Regions from separate parts of the Arthrobacter sp. efr-133-R2A-63 genome, predicted to be linked through region 1. Evidence: predicted binding sites of a transcription regulator. Region 1 holds the regulator's gene; the other holds the start of a gene.
The links. Region 1 encodes LexA, which represses DNA repair genes until DNA is damaged. Its sites were predicted from a motif close to TCGAACANNTGTTCGA; they were not measured.
Positions count from the first base shown of each region.

Region 2: a site for LexA is predicted at 4,294-4,309, ahead of ruvA (Holliday junction branch migration protein RuvA). Genes of this name have one in related genera too.

Region 1 is NZ_JARVRG010000024.1:205,568-215,907, forward strand. Features, by position in the region: gene hflX (GTPase HflX) at 1-886, shown strand, start outside; gene QRN45_RS13640 (ATP-dependent DNA helicase) at 879-2,942, shown strand; gene lexA (transcriptional repressor LexA) at 2,981-3,730, opposite strand; gene QRN45_RS13650 (LysM peptidoglycan-binding domain-containing protein) at 4,089-4,448, shown strand; gene QRN45_RS13655 (histidinol-phosphate transaminase) at 4,540-5,658, shown strand; gene hisB (imidazoleglycerol-phosphate dehydratase HisB) at 5,702-6,328, shown strand; gene hisH (imidazole glycerol phosphate synthase subunit HisH) at 6,325-7,080, shown strand; gene QRN45_RS13670 (CG2302 family histidine operon protein) at 7,082-7,240, shown strand; gene priA (bifunctional 1-(5-phosphoribosyl)-5-((5-phosphoribosylamino)methylideneamino)imidazole-4-carboxamide isomerase/phosphoribosylanthranilate isomerase PriA) at 7,288-8,034, shown strand; gene QRN45_RS13680 (SseB family protein) at 8,034-8,936, shown strand; gene QRN45_RS13685 (MFS transporter) at 8,995-10,329, shown strand.
Region 2 is NZ_JARVRG010000017.1:123,466-133,805, forward strand. Features, by position in the region: gene secF (protein translocase subunit SecF) at 1-80, opposite strand, end outside; gene secD (protein translocase subunit SecD) at 80-1,834, opposite strand; gene yajC (preprotein translocase subunit YajC) at 1,944-2,327, opposite strand; gene ruvB (Holliday junction branch migration DNA helicase RuvB) at 2,518-3,594, opposite strand; gene ruvA (Holliday junction branch migration protein RuvA) at 3,587-4,231, opposite strand; gene ruvC (crossover junction endodeoxyribonuclease RuvC) at 4,335-4,913, opposite strand; gene QRN45_RS08690 (YebC/PmpR family DNA-binding transcriptional regulator) at 4,958-5,713, opposite strand; gene pdxT (pyridoxal 5'-phosphate synthase glutaminase subunit PdxT) at 5,717-6,418, opposite strand; gene QRN45_RS08700 (Mur ligase family protein) at 6,519-7,814, shown strand; gene QRN45_RS08705 (type 1 glutamine amidotransferase) at 7,811-8,563, shown strand; gene QRN45_RS08710 (M3 family metallopeptidase) at 8,613-10,340, shown strand, end outside.

The DNA of each region.
Region 1 (10,340 bases):
GCCGCGCCTGCGTGGTTGGGGCGATTCCATGTCCCGCCAGGCCGGTGGCCAGGTGGGCGGCGCCGGCGCCGGCATGGGTTCGCGTGGTCCTGGTGAAACCAAGATTGAGCTGGACCGCCGTCGAATCCGCACACGCATGGCCAAGCTTCGCCGTGAAATCGCGGCGATGAAGCCCTCGCGCGAGACCAAGCGGGCCAACCGCCGTCGTAATGCCGTTCCTTCGGTTGCCATCGCCGGTTACACGAACGCCGGAAAGTCGTCGCTGCTCAACCGCCTGACCGACGCCGGTGTCCTCGTGGAGAACGCGTTGTTCGCCACCTTGGATCCCACGGTCCGCAAAGCCCAGACGCCTGACGGGATCGGCTACACGCTCTCGGACACCGTCGGCTTTGTGCGTTCCTTGCCCACCCAGCTCGTGGAGGCTTTCCGTTCCACGCTGGAAGAGGTGGCCGACGCCGATCTGATCCTCCACGTGGTGGACGTTTCGCATCCCGATCCGGAAGGCCAGATCGCCGCCGTCCGCACGGTGTTCAGCGAAGTGGATGCGCGGAAGATCCCGGAAATCATTGTCCTGAACAAGGCGGACGCCGCGGATCCGTTCGTCATTGAGCGGCTTAAGCAGAAAGAGCCACGCCACGTCGTCGTGTCCACGCGCACAGGGCAGGGTATCGCGGAGCTCCTTGGAGCCATCAGCGAGGCCATTCCGCGCCCCGGCGTGCGCCTTGAGGTCCTGATTCCGTACAACCGCGGCGAGCTCATCAACAAGCTGCACAACACCGACGCCGAAATCCTCAGCCTCGAGCATGAGGAGGAAGGCACCCGCGTGGTGGCCATGGTCCATGAGAACCTCGCCGCCGAGTTGGAGTCGTTCGTCAGCAATGGTTGATCCAGAGGCGGGGGAGCGCGGCGAGACCGTGGGGGAGCGGATCGCCCTCGAACTCCTGGACAAAGCCGTTGCCGGCATGGGCGGGCAAAACCGCACGGGCCAGCACCAGATGGCCAGGCAGGTGGCGCGGGCGATCGAGACCGGCGAACATCTCCTGGTCCAGGCGGGCACGGGCACGGGCAAGTCCCTCGCGTACCTGATTCCGCTCATTGCGCACGCGATGGAAAGCAACAAGCCCACGCTGGTGTCCACGGCTACCCTTGCCCTGCAGACGCAGATCGTGGGCCGGGACCTGCCCCGCCTCCTGGAAACCATCAATCCGGAGCTGGAACGTCCGGTCAGCATCGCCCTGGTCAAGGGCCGGGCCAACTATGTGTGCCTGCACAAGCTGGAGGGCGGTTTCCCGAGCGAGGAGCCCGCCGAGGGGCAGTTGTTCTCCCTCGGCGAGGACACCAGCGTCCCGCATCTCGCCGCAGCCATCGGCGGGCCGGCCTCGCAGCTCGGCAAGGAAGTCCTGCGGCTGCGCGAGTGGGCCGGGAAGACCACCACAGGGGACCGCGACGAACTCATGCCGGGTGTGACAGACCGGGCCTGGCGCCAAGTATCGGTCACGTCGATGGAATGCCTCGGCGCGCAGAAGTGTCCGATGGCGGAGGAGTGCTTCAGCGAGCTGTCCCGCCACCGTGCCGCGGAGTCCGACGTCGTGGTCACCAACCATGCCATGCTCGCCGTCAGCGCCTTCGAAGGCCTGGCCGTGCTGCCCGAGTACGACGTCGTAGTGGTTGACGAGGCCCACGAGCTCCAGGACCGCGTGACGGGAGCCGTGTCCGGACAGCTGTCGGTGGCGATGATCCATGCCGCGGCCTCGAGCGCCCGCAAACATACAGCCATCACCGTGGACGCGCTGAACGCCGCAGCCGACCGCCTGGAACTCGCGATCATCGGTGCGCCGTCCGGCCTCCTGCCCAACGGGCTCAATGATGAACAGCTGGATTGCGTGGACCAGCTCCGGGAAGCGTGCCGTGCGGCGCTTTCCGATTCGAAGGGGGATTCGTCCAACGCGGTCGACGGCGGACGCCAGCTCGCGCGCTCACGGCTCATGCTGATCCTTGAGTTGTGCGAACGGCTGCTCTCCGCCCGGGAAAACCGGGAAGTCGTGTGGTTGTCCCGGAACAGCACCTTCGATCCGCAGCAGGGCTACACGGCACCCGACGAGGATTCGCCGGCGCTCATCAACATCGCGCCGCTCAGCGTTGCCGGACGCCTCCGGGAAGGTCTCTTCGCAGGCCACACCGTGGTCTTGACCTCTGCCACCTTGGCCATTGGCTCTGCCTTCGAGGCTACCGCCGGCGGGCTTGGCCTGACTGGCCAAGGCGCCCCGAGCTGGACCGGCGTGGATGTCGGCTCGCCGTTCGACTATCCGAAGCAGGGCATGCTGTACGTCGCCAAGCACCTGCCCAAGCCTGGGCGCGGCACTTCGCCCGAGGCGCTCGACGAACTTGAAGAGCTCATCAAAGCCTCCCACGGCGGAGCCTTGTGCCTCTTTTCGTCCCGCCGTGCGGCGGAGGACGCCGCGGACGCGATGCGGTCGCGCCTGGACGTGGACATCCTGTGCCAAGGCGAATCGACCATGGCCGCGTTGGTCAGGCAGTTTGCCGAGGAAGAGGACACGTGCCTGTTCGGCACCATGTCCCTCTGGCAGGGCGTCGACGTTCCTGGCGGTTCCTGCCGGCTGGTCGTCATCGACCGGATCCCGTTCCCTCGTCCGGACGATCCCCTGATGACGGCACGATCCCGCGCGGTCGCGCAGGCCGGGGGCAACGGTTTCATGGCAGTGTCCGCGACGCACGCGGCCATCCGGCTGGCCCAGGGAGCAGGCCGCCTCATCCGCTCAACGGGGGACAAAGGCGTGGTGGCAGTACTGGATTCACGGCTTTCGACGGAACGCTACGGCAACTTCCTCCGGGCAGCTTTGCCGCCCTTCTGGCCCACGACGGACCGTTCAGTGGTGCGCGGTGCGCTCGAGCGGCTTTACGCCGAGTCGGCCAAGGCTTAAAGCGGGCGCGTCCGGGCTCGGGCGCGTCTGGGCGCGTCCTAGAGTGAGCGCAGCACCGAGACGACCTTGCCCATGATGGTGGCATGGTCACCCAGGATAGGCTCGTATTGCGTGTTCTGGGGGAGCAGCCATGTGTGGCCGTCGCGCTGACGGAAGGTCTTGACGGTGGCTTCGTCGTCCAGGAGCGCGGCCACGATGTCGCCGTTGAGTGCGTCGTTCTGCCGCCGTACCACCACCCAGTCGCCATCGCAGATAGCGGCGTCGATCATGGAATCACCGGCGACCTTCAGCATGAAGAGCTCGCCATGGCCAACCAGCTGGCGGGGCAGCGGGAGGACATCTTCAACGGTCTGGTCGGCCAGGATGGGTCCACCGGCAGCAATGCGCCCCACGAGGGGAACCATGGCCGTGTCGCTGGCACTCGCGAGCTCCGTGACGGCCAGGCCGCCCGCGCTCCGGAGTTTCGCCGGAGCCTCGACGCCGGGAATGACCGAGCCGCCGTCCAAGGTCAATGGCATGAGGACTTCCATCGCCCGCGGACGCTTGGGATCGCGGCGGAGATAGCCGAGCTTCTCAAGCTGTGACAACTGGTGCGTGACACTGGACAGGCTGGCCAAGCCAACCGTGTCCCCGATTTCGCGCATCGACGGCGGATAGCCATGATCGTTCACTGAACGCTGGATGGTCTCCAGGATTTTCTTCTGGCGGACGGTCAGGCTCTTGGGGGCCTTCTGTGGCTGCTGGCTCCGCGATGAGGCCGACCCGCTGCCAGTGGCTTTCGCTGCCATGTTCGCCAACGCCCTTCCGTTCCGCCCGTCCGCCGCTGAGGCGCTTCCCGGGACTGTCGGCCTGAAATGTCAGACCCTCCTGTTGCACTGATTCAGTGCTCGTTCCTTCACTCAAACGTAGGGCAGGCACAGGCGTTTATCAAACATTTGTTCTAGCGAGTCTCGACATCGTTCGTTGATAAGTGCTAAAAATGTCATAGCAAGGTTCGAATATGTGTTCTATAAAAGTGCTGCGGGATCCGGGTGTTCGTTCGAAGACATGGACGAACAATCGCCTCGCAAGCACTGACTGAAGGCAAGAATTGGCAGCCGCACCCAGAGATTCCGGAATGCGGCATTGTTCAGAAGGGCTCAGCTCATGTCCGCAATCACCATCACCCACACCCCAGGCCGCAGTGCGGCGCCGGGCAGGCTTCACCTGACACGCCGGGGCCGTATGGTCTTCTTCGGCCTCCCGGCAATGCTCGTGGTTGCAGCGCTGCTCAGTCTGGCGGGATTCCTGAATTCACCGGCCAAGGCTGCTGACTCCGTCGCCGAGCTACAGCCCACGTCCAGCACGAGTGTCACGGTTCAAATGGGCGAATCGTTGTGGGGGATTGCAGGGAAGGCGGCGCCTTCCCGGGATCCTCGCGATGTCGTAGCCGAGATTATCCAGCTGAACAACCTGCAGGACGGACGCATCGTACCGGGCCAGCAACTGTTCATTCCTGCCACCTGAGGGCACTTTCGTCCAGGGTGGCAGCCCGCCTGAACGGGCGCAGGGCCGTCACAGTTTCAGGGCATCCGCCGTGGCACCTTAAACTGTCATGGTGAGTGAGCAGCTTGAGCGACTTGACCGACTTCCCCTCCGGACCAACCTCCGCGGCCTGAGCCCGTATGGCGCGCCGCAGCTTGATGTCCCGATTTTGCTCAACGTCAACGAGAATACGCATGGCGTTCCGGCCGATGTCCAGGCGGCCATCACCGAAGCGGTGGCGGCAGTCGCGACCGGACTGAACCGCTATCCGGACCGTGAGTTCACTGAACTGCGCGAGGCCTTGGCGGAATACCTTGGCCACGACCTCGCTGCCGGGAATATCTGGGCGGCCAACGGCTCCAATGAAGTGCTGCAGCAGATCCTCCAGGTTTTCGGTGGCCCCGGACGGTCCGCGCTCGGGTTCCCTCCCACGTACTCCATGTACCCCCTGCTGGCCAGCGGCACCGACACCGCCTACATTGCGGGTGTTCGCGGCGATGACTACGGACTCGATGCAGCCTCGGCCGCCGCGCAGGTGCGCGAACTCAAACCGAACGTCGTGTTCCTTTGCTCGCCAAACAACCCCACCGGCACCGGACTTGGCCTGGATGTTGTCGAAGCCGTGTACGAGGCAGGCGAAGCAAGCCAGACAGTCGTGATCGTGGACGAGGCCTACCACGAGTTCGCCCACGATAATACGCCAAGCGCGCTGACGCTCCTCCCTGGCCGGGAGCGCCTGATCGTCTCCAGGACCATGAGCAAGGCCTTCGCCCTCGCCGGTGCACGCATCGGCTATATGGCCGCTGCCCCCGAGGTCGCCGACGCGATCCGCCTGGTCCGCCTTCCGTATCATCTCTCCGCCATCACCCAGGCGACTGCGCTGGCCGCACTCCGGCACCGCGAAGCCCTCATGGCCGACGTCGAAGACATCAAGATCCAGCGCGATCGCATTGTCTGCGAGTTGACCCGCATGGGCTTCACCCCGGCCGCCTCCGATTCGAACTATGTTTTCTTCGGCGGAATCGAAAACCCCCATGCCCTGTGGCAAGGCCTGCTGGAGCGTGGAGTCCTGATCCGCGACGTCGGCATACCGGGCCACCTCCGGGTGACGGCAGGCACGGAGCCGGAGACCACCGCCTTCCTTGAGGCGCTCGAAGCCTTGCTGGACGGCCAGGCTCCCTCACCGGCCTAGACTTGGACTAGCCCCACCACACCTTCCTCCTAAGGACATATCAATGAGCGAAAACGGCGCCAGCACGGCGGCCGCCCGGACAGCACGCATGGAACGCACCACCAGTGAGTCCTCCGTCCTGGTTGAAATCAACCTCGACGGCACGGGGGTCTCGGACATCAGCACCTCAGTGCCGTTCTATGACCACATGCTGACGGCGCTCTCCAAGCATTCGCTCATCGACATGACCGTCAAGGCGACGGGAGACACCCACATCGACGCCCACCACACGGTGGAGGACGTTGCGATCACCTTCGGCGAGGTCCTGCGCACCGCGTTGGGCAACAAAGCCGGTATCCGTCGCTTCGGCGAGGCTACGGTTCCGTTGGATGAAGCGTTGGCCCACGCCGTCGTCGACGTCTCCGGACGCCCTTACCTGGTCCACGGCGGTGAGCCCGCCGGCCAGGAATACCACCTGATCGGCGGACACTTCACCGGGTCGCTGACCCGCCACGTCTTTGAGGCCATTACCCTGCACGCCGGCATCTGCCTCCACATGAATGTCCTGGCCGGCCGGGATCCGCACCACATCGTCGAGGCCCAGTTCAAGGCATTCGCCCGTGCACTCCGTTCCGCCGTCGAGTCCGATCCCCGGGTCGAAGGCATTCCGTCCACCAAGGGTGCCCTGTGAGTACGCACATCCTCAAGGATGGCGCCGTGGTGGATCCGAAAGCCGCCAGCCGCATCGTCTCGCCTGAGGGCAAGCCGACCGTAACGGTCCTTGACTACGGCTCGGGCAATGTCCGCTCGGCAGTCCGCGCCCTTGAGCGTGCCGGTGCGGCAGTCACACTGAGCGCCAAGCCTGAAGACGTCCTGAACGCTGACGGGCTCCTGGTCCCCGGCGTCGGCGCCTTCGAAACAGTGATGCGCGAACTCAAGGCAGTCGACGCCATCCGGATGATCGGCCGGCGTGTTGCCGGGGGCAGGCCCGTCCTCGGTATCTGCGTCGGGCTCCAGGTGCTGTTCGAAGCCGGTGTCGAGCACGGAACCGAAGCCGAAGGCATGGGCGAGTGGCCGGGCAAGGTGGAGCTCCTGCCGGCGCCCGTTGTCCCGCACATGGGCTGGAACACGGTGGACGTGCCGGAAGGCTCGAAGCTGTTCGCCGGCGTCGAGCACGAACGGTTCTATTTCGTGCACTCGTACGGCGTGCAGAAGTGGGAATTCGACGTCGTCCAGCCGCGCATGGCCCCGCCGAAGGTAACCTGGTCCGAACACGGCGCCCCCTTCATCGCCGCCGTGGAAAACGGACCGTTGTGCGCCACGCAATTCCACCCCGAGAAGTCGGGCGACGCCGGAGCCCGGCTCCTGCGCAACTGGGTTGAGGGCCTGCGTCCACCGGCCAAGTCCCAACCGCACGCGAGCGAAGCCGAAGGAACTGCCTGATATGTGGTCCGTTATTCTCATGGGCACGGCCGGGCTGCTGGTCGGCGGCGGTATCTCCTTCCACCAGCAGAAACGCCCCGCCTGGGTTTCCGTTTCGTTCTACGTACTCGCCGGCCTTGCACTGCTGGCTGCCTATCTCTTCACCCTGGCCCCTAAATGACCCGGCCGGGCAACTGACGCCCGTCCCCACAAACACCGAGGACTTCAATGACCACCGCCTCCGAACTGCCAGTTCTGGAACTCCTGCCCGCCGTCGACATCGTGGACGGCCAGGCCGTCCGTCTCCTTCAGGGAGAAGCCGGTTCCGAGACAAGCTACGGCACCCCGTTGGAAGCAGCGCTGAACTGGCAGAACGCCGGAGCCGAGTGGGTGCACATGGTGGACCTCGACGCCGCCTTCGGCCGCGGCAACAACGCCGGCCTCATCACCGAGGTTGTTTCCCAGCTGAACGTCAAGGTGGAGTTGTCCGGCGGACTGCGCGACGATGAATCCCTTGAGCGCGCACTCGAGCTCGGCGTCGCCCGCGTGAACCTGGGAACCGCCGCGTTGGAGGACCCCGAGTGGACACGCCGGGCCATCGACCGCTTCGGTGACAAGATCGCCGTCGGGCTCGACGTCCGCGGCACAACGCTCGCAGGCCGGGGCTGGACCAAGGAAGGCGGGGATCTCTGGGAAGTGCTCGCCCGCCTTGAGGACGCCGGCTGCGCCCGCTACGTGGTCACCGACGTGACGAAAGACGGGACCCTGCAGGGTCCCAACGTCGAGCTGCTGCGCCAGATGGTGGAAAAGACCGGCAAACCTGTCATTGCGTCCGGCGGAATCTCGAGCCTGGAGGACCTGCGGGTGCTCCGCGAACTCGTGCCGCTCGGGGTCGAAGGAGCGATCGTCGGCAAGGCGCTGTACGCCGGGGCCTTCACCCTTCCGGAAGCCCTGGACGTCGCCGGGCGCCGCTGATGTCCCACGATCCACAGTCCCCGGCCGCTGACAAGGATTCGACTCCCGCGCCCCGGCAGTTGCCCGGGCACATCGCCGCGGCCCTCGCAGGTGCCGGGGGAGCAGTCGATTCCGCCGGCCAGCCCTGGGCGGGCCGGGATTTGAGCGGAGACGCCGCCAAGATCCACAACTTCGAAGACGACGACGGAACGGCCGACGCCGGGTACCTCGCCGCCGTCGCCGCCCTGCTCGCGGGTACCGGGAGCGAGGCCGGTGTGGTGGCTTCCCTGGCGACCGCCAGGGTCTTCGTTCCGGTCGTGGCCCAGCTTGCTGAGGAAGCAGGGGGCGTGGACGGCCTCCATGCCGACAAGCAGGCCGACATGGCGCTCGTGACACTGAAAGCGCCGGATGGCCGCACGGCCATGCCCGTGTTCACTTCGGCCGGCGCACTTGAGTCCTGGCACCCGCAGGCCCGTCCCGTCGCAGTCTACGCGGCCCGGGCAGCGCTGTCGGCTGTCTCGGAGGGAGCCCAGCTGCTCGTGCTCGACCCCGGTTCCGATGTGACCTTCGTTGTGCGACGGCCCGCCATGTGGTCGCTGGCGCAGCAACGTGACTGGACGCCGTCGTACCTTGATGATGAACTGGAGGCTGCTCTCAATTCCCTGGCAGGGGTGTACCCGGCCGTGCGGCGCCTGGAGGTGCGGCCGGGATCGGGAATGGCTTCGCGCACGGCTGACGGATCGGCCATGGCCGGCGGAGGACCCGGGCCCGAATTGCGCGTGGTGCTGTATCTCGAAGACGGCCTGGACGCCGCAGCGGTGCAGGACCTCGTCGCCGGGCTGAACGGGCGTTGGGCGCAGAATGAATTGTTCGCCGAGCGGGTTGACTCCATCGAAGTCAGCCTGCAGCGGGCGGCACAGTAGCCGGAGGCACAGGGGGAACGTCCTTGTCCTGCCCTCGGCAGAACAGGGGATGTAGCTCGTGAATTTCTCTCTCTACCGGGAGATGCTGTCCATCACGTCCGTGCGGCGTCTCCTCTTGGTGGGCATGGTGGCCCGCATACCGCACTCGGCAGCCGGGGTCCTGCTCACTTTGCACATCGTGCTCACCTTGGGCAAGGGATATGCCGCCGCCGGTGCTGCCGCCGCGGTCTTCACCATCGGCATCGCGATCGGCGCCCCGTGGCGGGGCCGGCGCGTGGACACCGTCGGGCTGCGCAAGGCGCTTATTCCTTCGGTGGTGTCGGAACTGGTGATTTGGTCCGTGGTGCCCCACGTCAGCTACGAATGGATCCTTCCGCTCGTCTTCGTCGGGGGCCTGCTGACGCTGCCGATCTTCAGCGTCATCCGGCAGTCCCTCGGTGTCCTGGTTGACGGTGAGCAACGGCGTTCCGCCTATGCCTTGGACTCCATAGGCACCGAAGTGGTCTTCATGATCGGCCCCGCGGTGGGCGCAGTTGTCGCTACCAGCGGCTTCACGGTCCTCGGCCTGACCATCGTCGGTGTGTGCACCTCAGCCGCCGGGCTGTTCTTGTTCTGGTTCAACCCGCCCACCCGCAGCGAAGTCGTCCTGGATGCCGGCCAGACGGCTGACCGGGATGCCGATGAGCTCCATGCGGCCGAAGCCGCCGTGGTGGCATCGGCGCCGGCCCATCTCCAGGAAGCCGCCTCCGAGATGGCTCCGACGGTTTTCCAGCCGTCCGGGCTGCGGGGAAGGATGGCCCGGAACTTCACGTGGTTCACCGCGGCAGTGGCCGCCGTGTTCGCCGTCGCCGCAGGATCAGGCATGGTGCTGAGCGGCACCGACGTCGGAATCGTCGCGGTGTTGCAGCGCGGCGGGCACGAGAGCCAGATCGGAATTGTCTTCTTCTTCTGGTGCGCCTCTTCGGTTGTCGGCGGGCTCATCTACGGCGCCATGCACCGGCCCGTTTCACCCATCCTCCTCCTGCTGGGCATGGCGGCACTGACCATTCCGATGGGCTTCGCCGGGGACACCTGGACCCTTGCATTGTTGTCGCTGCTCCCCGGCCTGCTCTGCGCGCCCGTGTTGTCCGCGGCATCGGAAAAGGTCGCCGACCTCGTGGACGAGGAACGGCGTGGAGAGGCAATGGGTTGGTATGGCTCGGCCCTTACGGCGGGGGTAGCCTTCGGTTCGCCGGTCGCGGGGCTCTTCATCGACGGAGTGGGGCCCTGGGCCGGCTTCGTCGCCATCGGGACGGCGGGAGTGATCCTGTGCCTGGCCGGGCTGTTCCTCCAGCTGCGTCGGCGCCGGAGCATGACCATCTCCCGCGCCGGCGCGGGAGATCCCGCCAGCTGAGTTTCGCCCAA
Region 2 (10,340 bases), on a different contig from region 1:
ATCTTCTTGCTGGAGACGAAGTTGTAAGAGCGCTTGCCCGTGTAGAGCTCGTTGCCGAACTTTGCGAAGCTCGTGGTCATTACTTCTCCTCCTTGGTGCCGTTGGAAGAACCAGCCAGCTGGGCTTGCTTTTCGGCAAGCCGACGTTCGGCGATAGTCATGCGGCGCTCGGCTTCAGCGGCAGCACCGGTGTTGCGGGCGCGGACGACGGCGGGCTTCTCGGTCGGCGTGCGGAGCCTGCCGGCACCGAGGTAGAGCGGCACGGCGCCCAGTCGCTCGGGGTCGAGGCCTGAGAAGCGGTGTCCTTCGCCGAAGAACTTCGTCTTGGCCAGCACCTGGAGCGTCGGGTGCGTGAACATGAACACGACCAGGAGGTCTGCCAACGCGGTGAGGCCAAGGGTGAAGGCGAAGCCGCGGACGTTTCCAACAGCGACGAAATACAACACCAAGGCAGCGAGCAGGTTGACGGCCTTGGAGGCAAGGACCGTCCTCTTGGCGCGCCTCCAACCGTTCGCGACGGCGGACACGAGGCCCTTGCCCTCACGAAGTTCGTCACGGATGCGTTCGAAGTACACGATGAAGGAGTCCGCTGTTTGGCCGATAGCCACGATGAGACCTGCCACACCGGCCAAGGACAGCCGGTAGTTCTCAGTCCACCCAAGGATCGCGATCGCGAGGTAGGTGAGTCCACCGGCCACCACGAGGGAGAGGATCGTGACGAAGCCCAGGGCCCGGTACTGGAACAGCGAATAGACCACCACAAGCAGGAGCCCGATCACACCGGCCAACAGGCCAAGGCGCAACTGCTCGCCACCGAGGGTTGCGGAAATCTGCTCTTCGGACTGGATATCGAAGCTGATGGGCAACGCGCCGTAGCGAAGCTGGTCCGACAATGCCTGCGCGGACGCCTGCGTGAAGTTGCCTGTAATCTGCGGCTTGCCATCGGTGATCACGGCGAGGGCACGCGGTGCGGAAATGACCTGGTCATCCAGGACGATGGCGAACTGGGCCTTGGGGTCGTTGCCGCCCTGGGCCTGCGATGCCACGTAGAACTGGTTGAGCCGCTGCGTCACGTCCTTGAAGGTCTTGGTGGCGTTGGCGTCGAACGTGATCGTCACGCCCCATGCATTGGTCACCGAGCCCTGTGCGCCCTGGACGGGGTCGAAGGAGGACGACACGATGTCCTGGCCCTTCACTTCAACCGGGCCAAGGATGTACTTGACGGCGGGAGTCGTGGCCGTTGCCGGCTCGCAGGTCACCAGAGGCTTGGCCGGATCCGACCGCGGCTGCTTGTCCTGCGCAGGATTGGCGCAGTCCAAGGCTTCGAAGGCTTTGTAGACGTCCGCCGTGACCCAGTTGCTGTCGCTGGCGTTGGTTGGCGCAGCCGTTGGCTTGGGCAGGCTGGCATCAGGCGTCCGCGATGCCACCGGAACGGGAGCAGGATCGCCGGTGGTGATCACCGGTCGGAAGTTCATGTCGGCAGATGCCTGGATCAAGGCACGGGTTTCCGAACTTGGCGTCCCGGGAAGGCTCACCACGACGTTACGGCCGGACTGCGTGGTGATTTCCGCTTCGGCAACGCCGGAGCTGTCAACGCGCTGTCGGATAATCGCAACGGCTTGGTTCAACTGTTCTTCGTTGATGCCGGTGGATCCTTCGACCTTGGGCGCGAGGATCATTTGCGTGCCGCCCTCAAGGTCAAGCGCAAGCTTGGGAGCCCAGCTTGCGTGACCGGTGATGACGCCGCCCCCGAGGACTGCTGTCAGTACAGCGAATATTGCGACAAGCCAGATCAGCACCCTGCGGGCTGCATTTTTGTGGCCGGTTCGTGCCATGTTCGATCTTCCTGTTGATGACGGAACAGCCGCCGACGTGCACTTGTGAGCGCAGGCCGGCGGCGATTCATTGCCGTAGAGCTATTCCCGCTTGTAGAGCGGGTACGGGCTAGCTGTCCTTCTTGCCCTCGTCGTTGAGGCGCCTGAGGGTTTCCTCCGGGGTTTCCGAGGATGCCGACGCCTCGGCATCAGCGGCCGTCAGCGACGACGCGTCGTCCGGGACGTCAACCGGGGTTTCCTCGACAGGCTCAACGATCTTGGTAACGGCCTGGCGGTGCACCGTGGCGAGGTTGCCCGGTGACAGCTCAAGGACAACCTTGTTCTCAGCGTCGTCCATCGCGACAATTCGGCCGAACAGGCCGAAACTGGTCATGACCTCAACGCCGGGGGCGAACTGGGATTGCAGCTTGGCCTGCTGTTGCTGCGTCTTCTTGTTGCGGCGGAACATCATGAAGATGAAGACGCCGAGCATGGCAAACAGCAGGATTGTCATTGGATCCACAGGGAAGTTCCGTTCTTTACTTACGTTTTTGGTTTCACGGCCATGTCTGCCCGGTGGATCCGGCGGCCGTGGAGCTTTCGCCCGCGTGGCCGCACAATGCTCCGACGGGCGGGCACAGAACCAAGGACTCGAACGTGCCGAGTGTCATACCAGTCTAGAGGGTTAAGCTGAATGGATCGTGCTATCGGCCGGTGTCGATGCTTTCAGCGCCGTTTTCGCTGTCCTCGAACAGGGCGAGGGGATCCTGCCCGAACACTCCTGCCGGCACCGCATATCCAAGGTGCGTCCATGCTGACGCCATGGCGATCCGGCCGCGCGGCGTCCGGCCCAATAGGCCTTCGCGCACCAGGTACGGCTCAGCGACCGTTTCCACAGTCTCCGGCTCTTCCCCGACGGCGATTGCAAGGGTGGAGAGCCCCACCGGACCACCGTTGAACTTGAGGATCAGCGCTTCCAGCACGGCACGGTCCAAGCGGTCCAATCCACGCTGGTCCACCTCGTACATGTCCAACGCCGCGGAGGCTGCACGCGCATCGATCTGTTCGATGCCGTGAACCAAAGCCCAGTCCCGGACGCGGCGCAGCAGCCGGTTGGCGATGCGCGGAGTTCCGCGGGAACGGCCCGCGATCTCGCTGAAGCCGGCGGAATTGACCTTGAGATCTAGCAGTCCGGCCGAGCGGCGCAGCACCAGTTCGAGCTCCGCCACGGAATAGAACTCCAGATGCCCCGTGAAACCAAAGCGGTCACGCAGCGGTCCAGGCAGCAATCCGGCCCTCGTGGTGGCCCCGACGAGGGTGAAGGGCGGCAACTCAAGCGGGATGGCAGTGGCGCCGGCGCCCTTGCCCACCACGATGTCCACACGGAAGTCCTCCATGGCCATGTAGAGCATTTCCTCTGCGGGCCGGGACATCCGGTGGATTTCATCGAGGAAGAGGACTTCACCCTCCGAAAGCGAAGAGAGGATGGCCGCGAGGTCTCCGGCATGCTGGATGGCCGGCCCGCTGCTGATACGCAAGGGAGCGTTCATCTCGGCGGCGATAATCATGGAGAGCGTGGTCTTCCCGAGCCCCGGAGGGCCCGACAGCAGGACGTGGTCCGCGCTGCGGCCGCGCATCCTCGAGGCTTCCAGGACGAGCGAGAGTTGCTTGCGGACGCGGTGCTGGCCCACGAAGTCGTGGAGGTTCTTCGGGCGCAGTGCTGCCTCGATGATGCGCTCTTCGGGTTCCTCTCCCCCGGTAACGAGGGATTGCTCAGCCACGGCTGCCTACCCGGTTTCCGGCTCGGGCGCCGTCCTGCCCAAGCCAGCGAAGTGTTGCTCGCAGGATCTGGGCGACGTTGCCGGCGTCGGCGAGTTCCGGGGAATCGGCCATAGCCTTGTCGATGCTCCCGGCGGCGTCCTTTTCCGACCAGCCGAGGCTCGTCATGGCAGCTACCACCTGGGGCTTCCACACGGACTCCGCAGCGACGGCGGGGGCAGCCCCCGGAGCGGTGCCGTGGGGTACGAGCTTGCCCGCAAGCTCGAGGACGATCCGGCCGGCCACCTTCGGACCGATGCCCGGCACCTTGGTGAATGACTTGGCGTCACCGGAGTGGGCGGCGACGCGGATCGCCTCGGGCTCATGGACGGCGAGGACTGCGAGGGCCAGCCGCGGTCCCACACCGCTCACACTGAGTAGGACATCGAAAACTTCCCGTTCGTCGTCGTTCGAGAAACCAAAGAGCGTCAGGGAGTCCTCCCGGACGATCAACGAAGTGAACAGCTTCGCTTCCTCGCCGACATGCAGGTGGCTGAGGGTTTGGGGCGTGGCGTAGACGCTCATTCCGGCGCCGTTGAGATCGATGACGGCCGTGGAGAGACTGACGTGTGCCACGGTTCCGCGGAGAAAACTGATCAAGACCCGGCTCCTGAAGTACTGCCCCGTGCATGCTGCGCTTGCATCCAACACGCGGGAGCTATCCGAACATATCTACGAATACCCTAGCAAGGGCCGCCGACAATTACCGGCCGCGGCGCGCTTTCGCTTCGGCTTCCGCCCATGCCCGCTGGGCCGGCGTGAGCGCGCTGCTCCCCGGTCCGGTGGTGGCAACGGCGGCGCCGCTCCCGGCCCGCCACGCGTGCGTGACGGCGAGGGCCAGCGCGTCCGCGGCGTCGGCCGGACGGGGCGGGGCGTCCAGGCGCAGGATCTTGGTGATGAGCTTGGTCACCGCCTCCTTGTTGGAGGTGCCGCTGCCCGTGACGGCGGCTTTGACTTCCGACGGCGTGTGAAGCGCCACCGGGATGCCGCGCCGCGCTGCCGCCGCGATGACCACCCCGGACGCTTGGGCCACGCCCATGACAGTGCTGACGTTCAACTGGGAGAAGACCCGTTCGACCGCAAGAACGTCTGGCTTGTACAGGTCCAGCCATTCGTCGATGGCCTTGGCGATGACCAGCAGGCGCTGGTCCAATGATTGTTCCGGGGAGGTTCCCACGACGCAGACGGCCACCATGGTGGCGCGCCTGTTCCGTTCGACGTCGACCACTCCGATGCCGCAACGGGTGAGGCCCGGATCGACTCCTAGTACGCGAAGAGTCAAGTCCGGGCCTCCCTGTTGGTTGTCAGGCTATGTCGCAAAAAACATTATTCGGCTTCGAGCGCAGCCTGGACTTCCTCGCTCATGTCCGCGTTGGTGTAGACGTTCTGCACGTCGTCGAGATCCTCGAGGGCGTCGACGAGCTTCATGAACTTCTTGGCACCGTCGACGTCAAGCGGTACCTGCATGGACGGGACGAATTCAGCTTCGTCCGTCTCGTATTCGATGCCGGATTCCTTGAGGGCTTCGCGGATGGCCTGCAGATCGGTGGGTTCCGAGTGGATTTCCCAGTTGTCGCCGCTGTCCTTGACTTCCTCGGCGCCTGCGTCAAGCACGGCCATCAGGATGTCGTCTTCGCTGAGACCGTTCTTGGGCAGGTTGACGACGCCCTTGCGGGTGAAGAGGTAGCTCACGGAGCCGGGGTCGGCGATGGTGCCCCCGTTGCGGGAGATGGCCAGCCGGACCTCGGAGGCGGCACGGTTCTTGTTGTCCGTGAGGCACTCGATCAGGAGGGCCGAACCCTGCGGGCCGCGGGCTTCGTACATGATTTCCGTGTAGTCGACCACTTCGCCGGTGAGCCCGGCTCCGCGCTTGATGGCGCGGTCGATGTTGTCAGCGGGGACCGACGTCTTCTTGGCCTTGGTGACGGCTAGCTCCAGGCTCGGGTTGCCGGCAAGGTCCGGTCCGCCCATGCGGGCCGCGACTTCGATGTTCTTGATCAGTTTGGCGAACGACTTGGCCCGGCGGCTATCGAGGATGGCCTTCTTGTGCTTGGTCGTCGCCCATTTGGAGTGGCCTGACATGCTTTAAACTTCCCCTCTGATCATTCGAATAAACAATTCATGCACGCGCTTCTCCCCAGTCACTTCCGGGTGGAAGGAGGTGGCCAGCAACCGACCTGAGCGCACTGCAACAATTCTAGCCAACCCGTGCAAAGTGTCCGTGTGGCTGGCTTTTCCCGGTTCCACCTGGGCAAGGATTTCGACGCCCGGACCGACGCGCTCCACCCATGGTCCCCGGATGAAGACGGCATGGACGGGGTCGACGCCGGACTCGCCGGCGCTGAACTCGAGGCCCTTGAAGTCAAGGTCGGTTTCGAAAGACTCCCGCTGCCGGCCGAACGCGTTGCGGCGGACCGTGATGTCCAACCCGCCGAAAGTCTGCTGCGGATTCCCGGCGAGGTCCGTGGCGGGATCTGCGATGTCGTCAGCCAGGAGGATCATTCCGGCGCAGGACCCATAGACCGGCAGCCCGGACGCGATCTGCTTACGGATCGGATCCGCGAGTTCGAAGATGCGCGCCAGCTTGTCGATGGTGGTGGACTCGCCGCCGGGAATGATGAGGCCGTCAATGTCGTCGAGTTCCGCCGGACGCCGGATGCCGACGCCGGTGGCGCCGGCCGCTTCGACGGCGTGGATGTGCTCACGAAAATCGCCTTGTAGTGCGAGGACGCCGATGCGCAGGCCCGTGCCCACGCTTGATGACGCCTCGGAAGGGGGATTGGTCATTCGACCATCATAATGCGCCGCCGCTGCAGGCCTCGCCCCGTGGTGGCACCGCAGGCTTGCGGCACGTGGTTTATGCACCAACTGGGATATATTACAGAGCATGTTTTCGTTCACCGTTCCGCTCGGCAAGCTGGTCCGTGCTGTGTCCCGGCTTCGCGGCGGGGGTTCGGCTTTGCCGGGCCTCGTGGTCGAGAAGATCGACCCCGGCTTCATGCAGAGGACGCTGTCCTCGCTCCCCCACGGTGTGGCTGTGGTGAGCGGGACCAACGGCAAGACCACCACCACCAAAATGGTCGTGGAACTCCTGGAAAGCCAAGGCCTCAAGGTCTTCACCAACCGGACGGGCAGCAACTTCACCCGGGGAGTGGCAGCTGCGCTCCTGGGTGAGGTGGACTGGCGCGGCAGGCTGGACGCCGACGTCGCGGTGTTGGAACTCGACGAGGCACATGCCGTGCATTTCGTGAACAAAGTGCCGCCGCGCTACTGCCTTCTCCTCAACGTCCTGCGGGACCAGCTGGACCGCTTCGGCGAAATCGACGCCACCGCGTTGCTTCTCCAGCGCATCGCCGAGCGAACTACAGGCACCGTGGTCTTGAACCGCGAGGATCCCCGGGTCGCCCGTATCGCGGCAGCCGTCAGCGGCCCCGAGGTGCTCTACTTCGGATTGGACCAATCGCTCCGCAGCACCTTCCCGAACGACGACGACATGCGGGCCGTGGCTCCGGGAACCAGCCCCCTCGGTGACGTGCCCGCCTCCCCGGAGGCCGACGTCGTACTCCGCCGGGTGGGTGCCGACGACGCCGACTTCGAGTTCGACGGAACCCGCGTCGCGACCCACATGAAGCTCCGCGGCGTCTACAACATCTTCAATGCAGCCGCCGCCTTGGTGCTCGCCAGGAGCATCACCGGGGCAAGCGGCAGGCCCGGCGATGCCGCGAAGCTCGTCAAGGCGCTCTCCGAGGTGGCTCCGGCGTTCGGCCGTGGGGAAAGCCTGACGGTGGATGGCCAGCCTCTTGAGTTGGTCCTGGTGAAGAACCCGAGTGGTTTCCGCCTGGGCCTCAAGTCCTTCCCGGCGAAGGGCTACGCGTCCATGATCGCCATCAACGACAACTACGCCGACGGCCGCGACATGTCCTGGCTCTGGGACGTTGAGTTCGACTCCCTGCGCGAGGATGGCGTCGAAGTACTCACCGGTGTCCGTGCCTACGACATGGCCCTGCGCCTGCAATACGACGAGGTCCGTTTCGGTTCAGTGAACACCGACATCCCTGCGGCCTTGGCTGAATTCATCCGGGGCTCGGCCGGCAAGCCCAAACGCGTGTTCTGCACCTACACCGCGATGTTGGCCATCCGGCGCGAACTCTCCAAAATCACCACAGTAGAGGTGGTCTCATGACCCCGGCCGAAGACACCGCCCCCCACGCCAGCAAGGGCACCATCCGGGTCCTGCAGTTGTACCCCCGTGAGATGAACATCTACGGGGACTGGGGAAACGCGCTCGTCCTGCGGCAGCGCCTGCTTTGGCACGGCTACACGCCTGAACTCCTTGAGTACAACGTGGGTGACGACTTTCCCGAGGATGTCGACCTCATTGTGGGCGGCGGCGGGCAGGACAGCGGCCAGGTAGTCATCCAGGAAGATCTCCAGGCACGCGCCGAGCAACTCCGCGAGATGGCCGAGGACGGAACGCCCATGCTGGTTATTTGCGGGCTCTACCAACTCTTCGGCAAGTTTTTCAAGACGAAGAGCGGCCCTGTCATCCCGGGCATCGGCATCCTTGACGTCGAGACGGTCGGCACCGACGAACGCCTCATCGGGAATGTCACCCTCACCTCGTCCGAGTTCGGGGAAATCCTCGGCTACGAGAACCACAGCGGACAAACCTCGTTGGGCCCCGGTGTCGAGCCCCTCGGCACCGTGTCCAAAGGTGCCGGCAACAACAGCAAGGACAACCACGAGGGTGCCCGGCACCGGAATGTTGTTGCCAGCTACTTGCACGGTTCCTTGTTGCCCAAGAATCCTGCCATCGCCGATTTCCTGATCCGGACCGCCGTCGAACGCAAGTACGGTGCTTTCGTTCCCGGAACGCCCGACGACGACTTTGCCCGCCTCGCGCGCGAACATGCGGCGCGGCGGCCGCGCTAACACGAGGAAAAGCGTTGTGGGCGGGGACCTCGCATGAAAGGGTTGCTTCATGACGAACCCTCTCTTGGAGCCGAGCACCCTTCCCTTCGGATTGCCGCCCTTCGCAACGATCCAGGACAACCACTACGCCGAAGCTGTTGAAGCGGGCCTCGCTGAGCATCTGGCCGAGATCCAGTCCATCGTGGACAATCCGGAGCCTGCATCCTTCGAAAACACGGCGGTGGCGATGGAACGCTCCGGCCGGCTGCTGGAGCGTGCAGCGGCAGCCTTCTTCACCCTGGTTTCCGCCGACGCCTCCGACGCCATCCGGGAACTCGAAACCGAGCTGTCTCCCCGTTTCGCGAGCCACCAGGACGCGGTCTACCTCAATCGCGGACTTTTCGAACGATTCGCAGCCGTCGACACCTCGGGCCTCGATGACGAATCCCTCAGGCTGGTCCAGGAGTACCTCCGGGAATTCCGCCAGTCGGGGATCCACCTTGATCCGGCCGACCAGGAAAAGCTCAAAAGCCTCAATGCGGAACTCTCCCGTTTGGGAACGGAGTACGGGCAACGCGTCAAGGAAGCCATGAAGGACGCCGCGCTTGTGGTGGAGGACGCCACGGAACTCGCGGGCCTCCCTGCGGACGACATTGCCAGTGCCGCCGAGGCAGCACGCGCTGCCGGGCACGAGGGAAAATACCTCCTGACCCTCATACAGCCGAGCAACCAGCCTGCTCTGGCTTCATTGCAAAACCGCGAGCTTCGCCGTCGCCTGTATGAGGCATCCATTGCGCGAGGCAGCGACGGCGGCAGCCTGGACGTCATGGAACTGGCGAAGGCGATGGTGTGTTTGAGGGCCGAGAAGGCGGGCCTGCTCGGGTTCGGCAACTACGCCGAACTCGTCCTGGAACGCCAGACTGCCCCTGATTTCGCGGCCGTGCAGACGATGCTGAACCGCCTCGCCCCTGCCGCTGTCCGCAACGCCGACGCCGAAGCGGCTGCATTGGCGGAGAGCGCGGGGCACCCGTTGGAAGCGTGGGACTGGGCCTACTACTCCTCGAAGGTCCGGAGGGAGCGGTATGAGGTGGACGAACAGCTGCTGCGGCCCTATTTCGAATTGGACCGGGTACTCGTGGACGGCGTGTTCTTCGCAGCTACGAGCCTCTTCGGGATGACTTTCCACGAGCGGAAAGACCTTGAGGGGTACCACCCCGACGTCCGCGTTTGGGAGGTACGGAACGAGGACGGCTCCGAGCTCGGCCTCTTCCTGGGCGACTACTACGCGCGGGACTCCAAGCGCGGCGGCGCCTGGATGAACTCGCTCGTCGAACAATCAGCACTGCTGGGGACCAAGCCGGTGGTCATCAACAACCTGAACATCTCCAAACCGCCGGCCGGAGAACCGACACTGCTCACCCTGGACGAAGTCCGCACCACGTTCCACGAGTTCGGCCATGCCCTGCACGGGCTCTTCTCCAACGTCACGTATCCGCGGTTCTCCGGAACCTCGGTCCCCCGGGACTTCGTCGAGTATCCGTCGCAGGTCAACGAGATGTGGATCATGTGGCCGGAAATCATCGGCAACTACGCGCGCCACTACGCCACCGGAGAGCCGCTCCCCCAAGACACCATTGACCGCCTCAACGAGTCCAGGCTCTGGGGCGAGGGTTTCGCCACCACCGAGTACCTCGGCGCAGCCCTCCTGGACCTGGCCTGGCATGTCCTGGACGTGGACGGTGTTCCGCAGGATGCTCAGGACTTCGAGGCCAAGGCATTGGCAGCCGCAGGCGTGGCG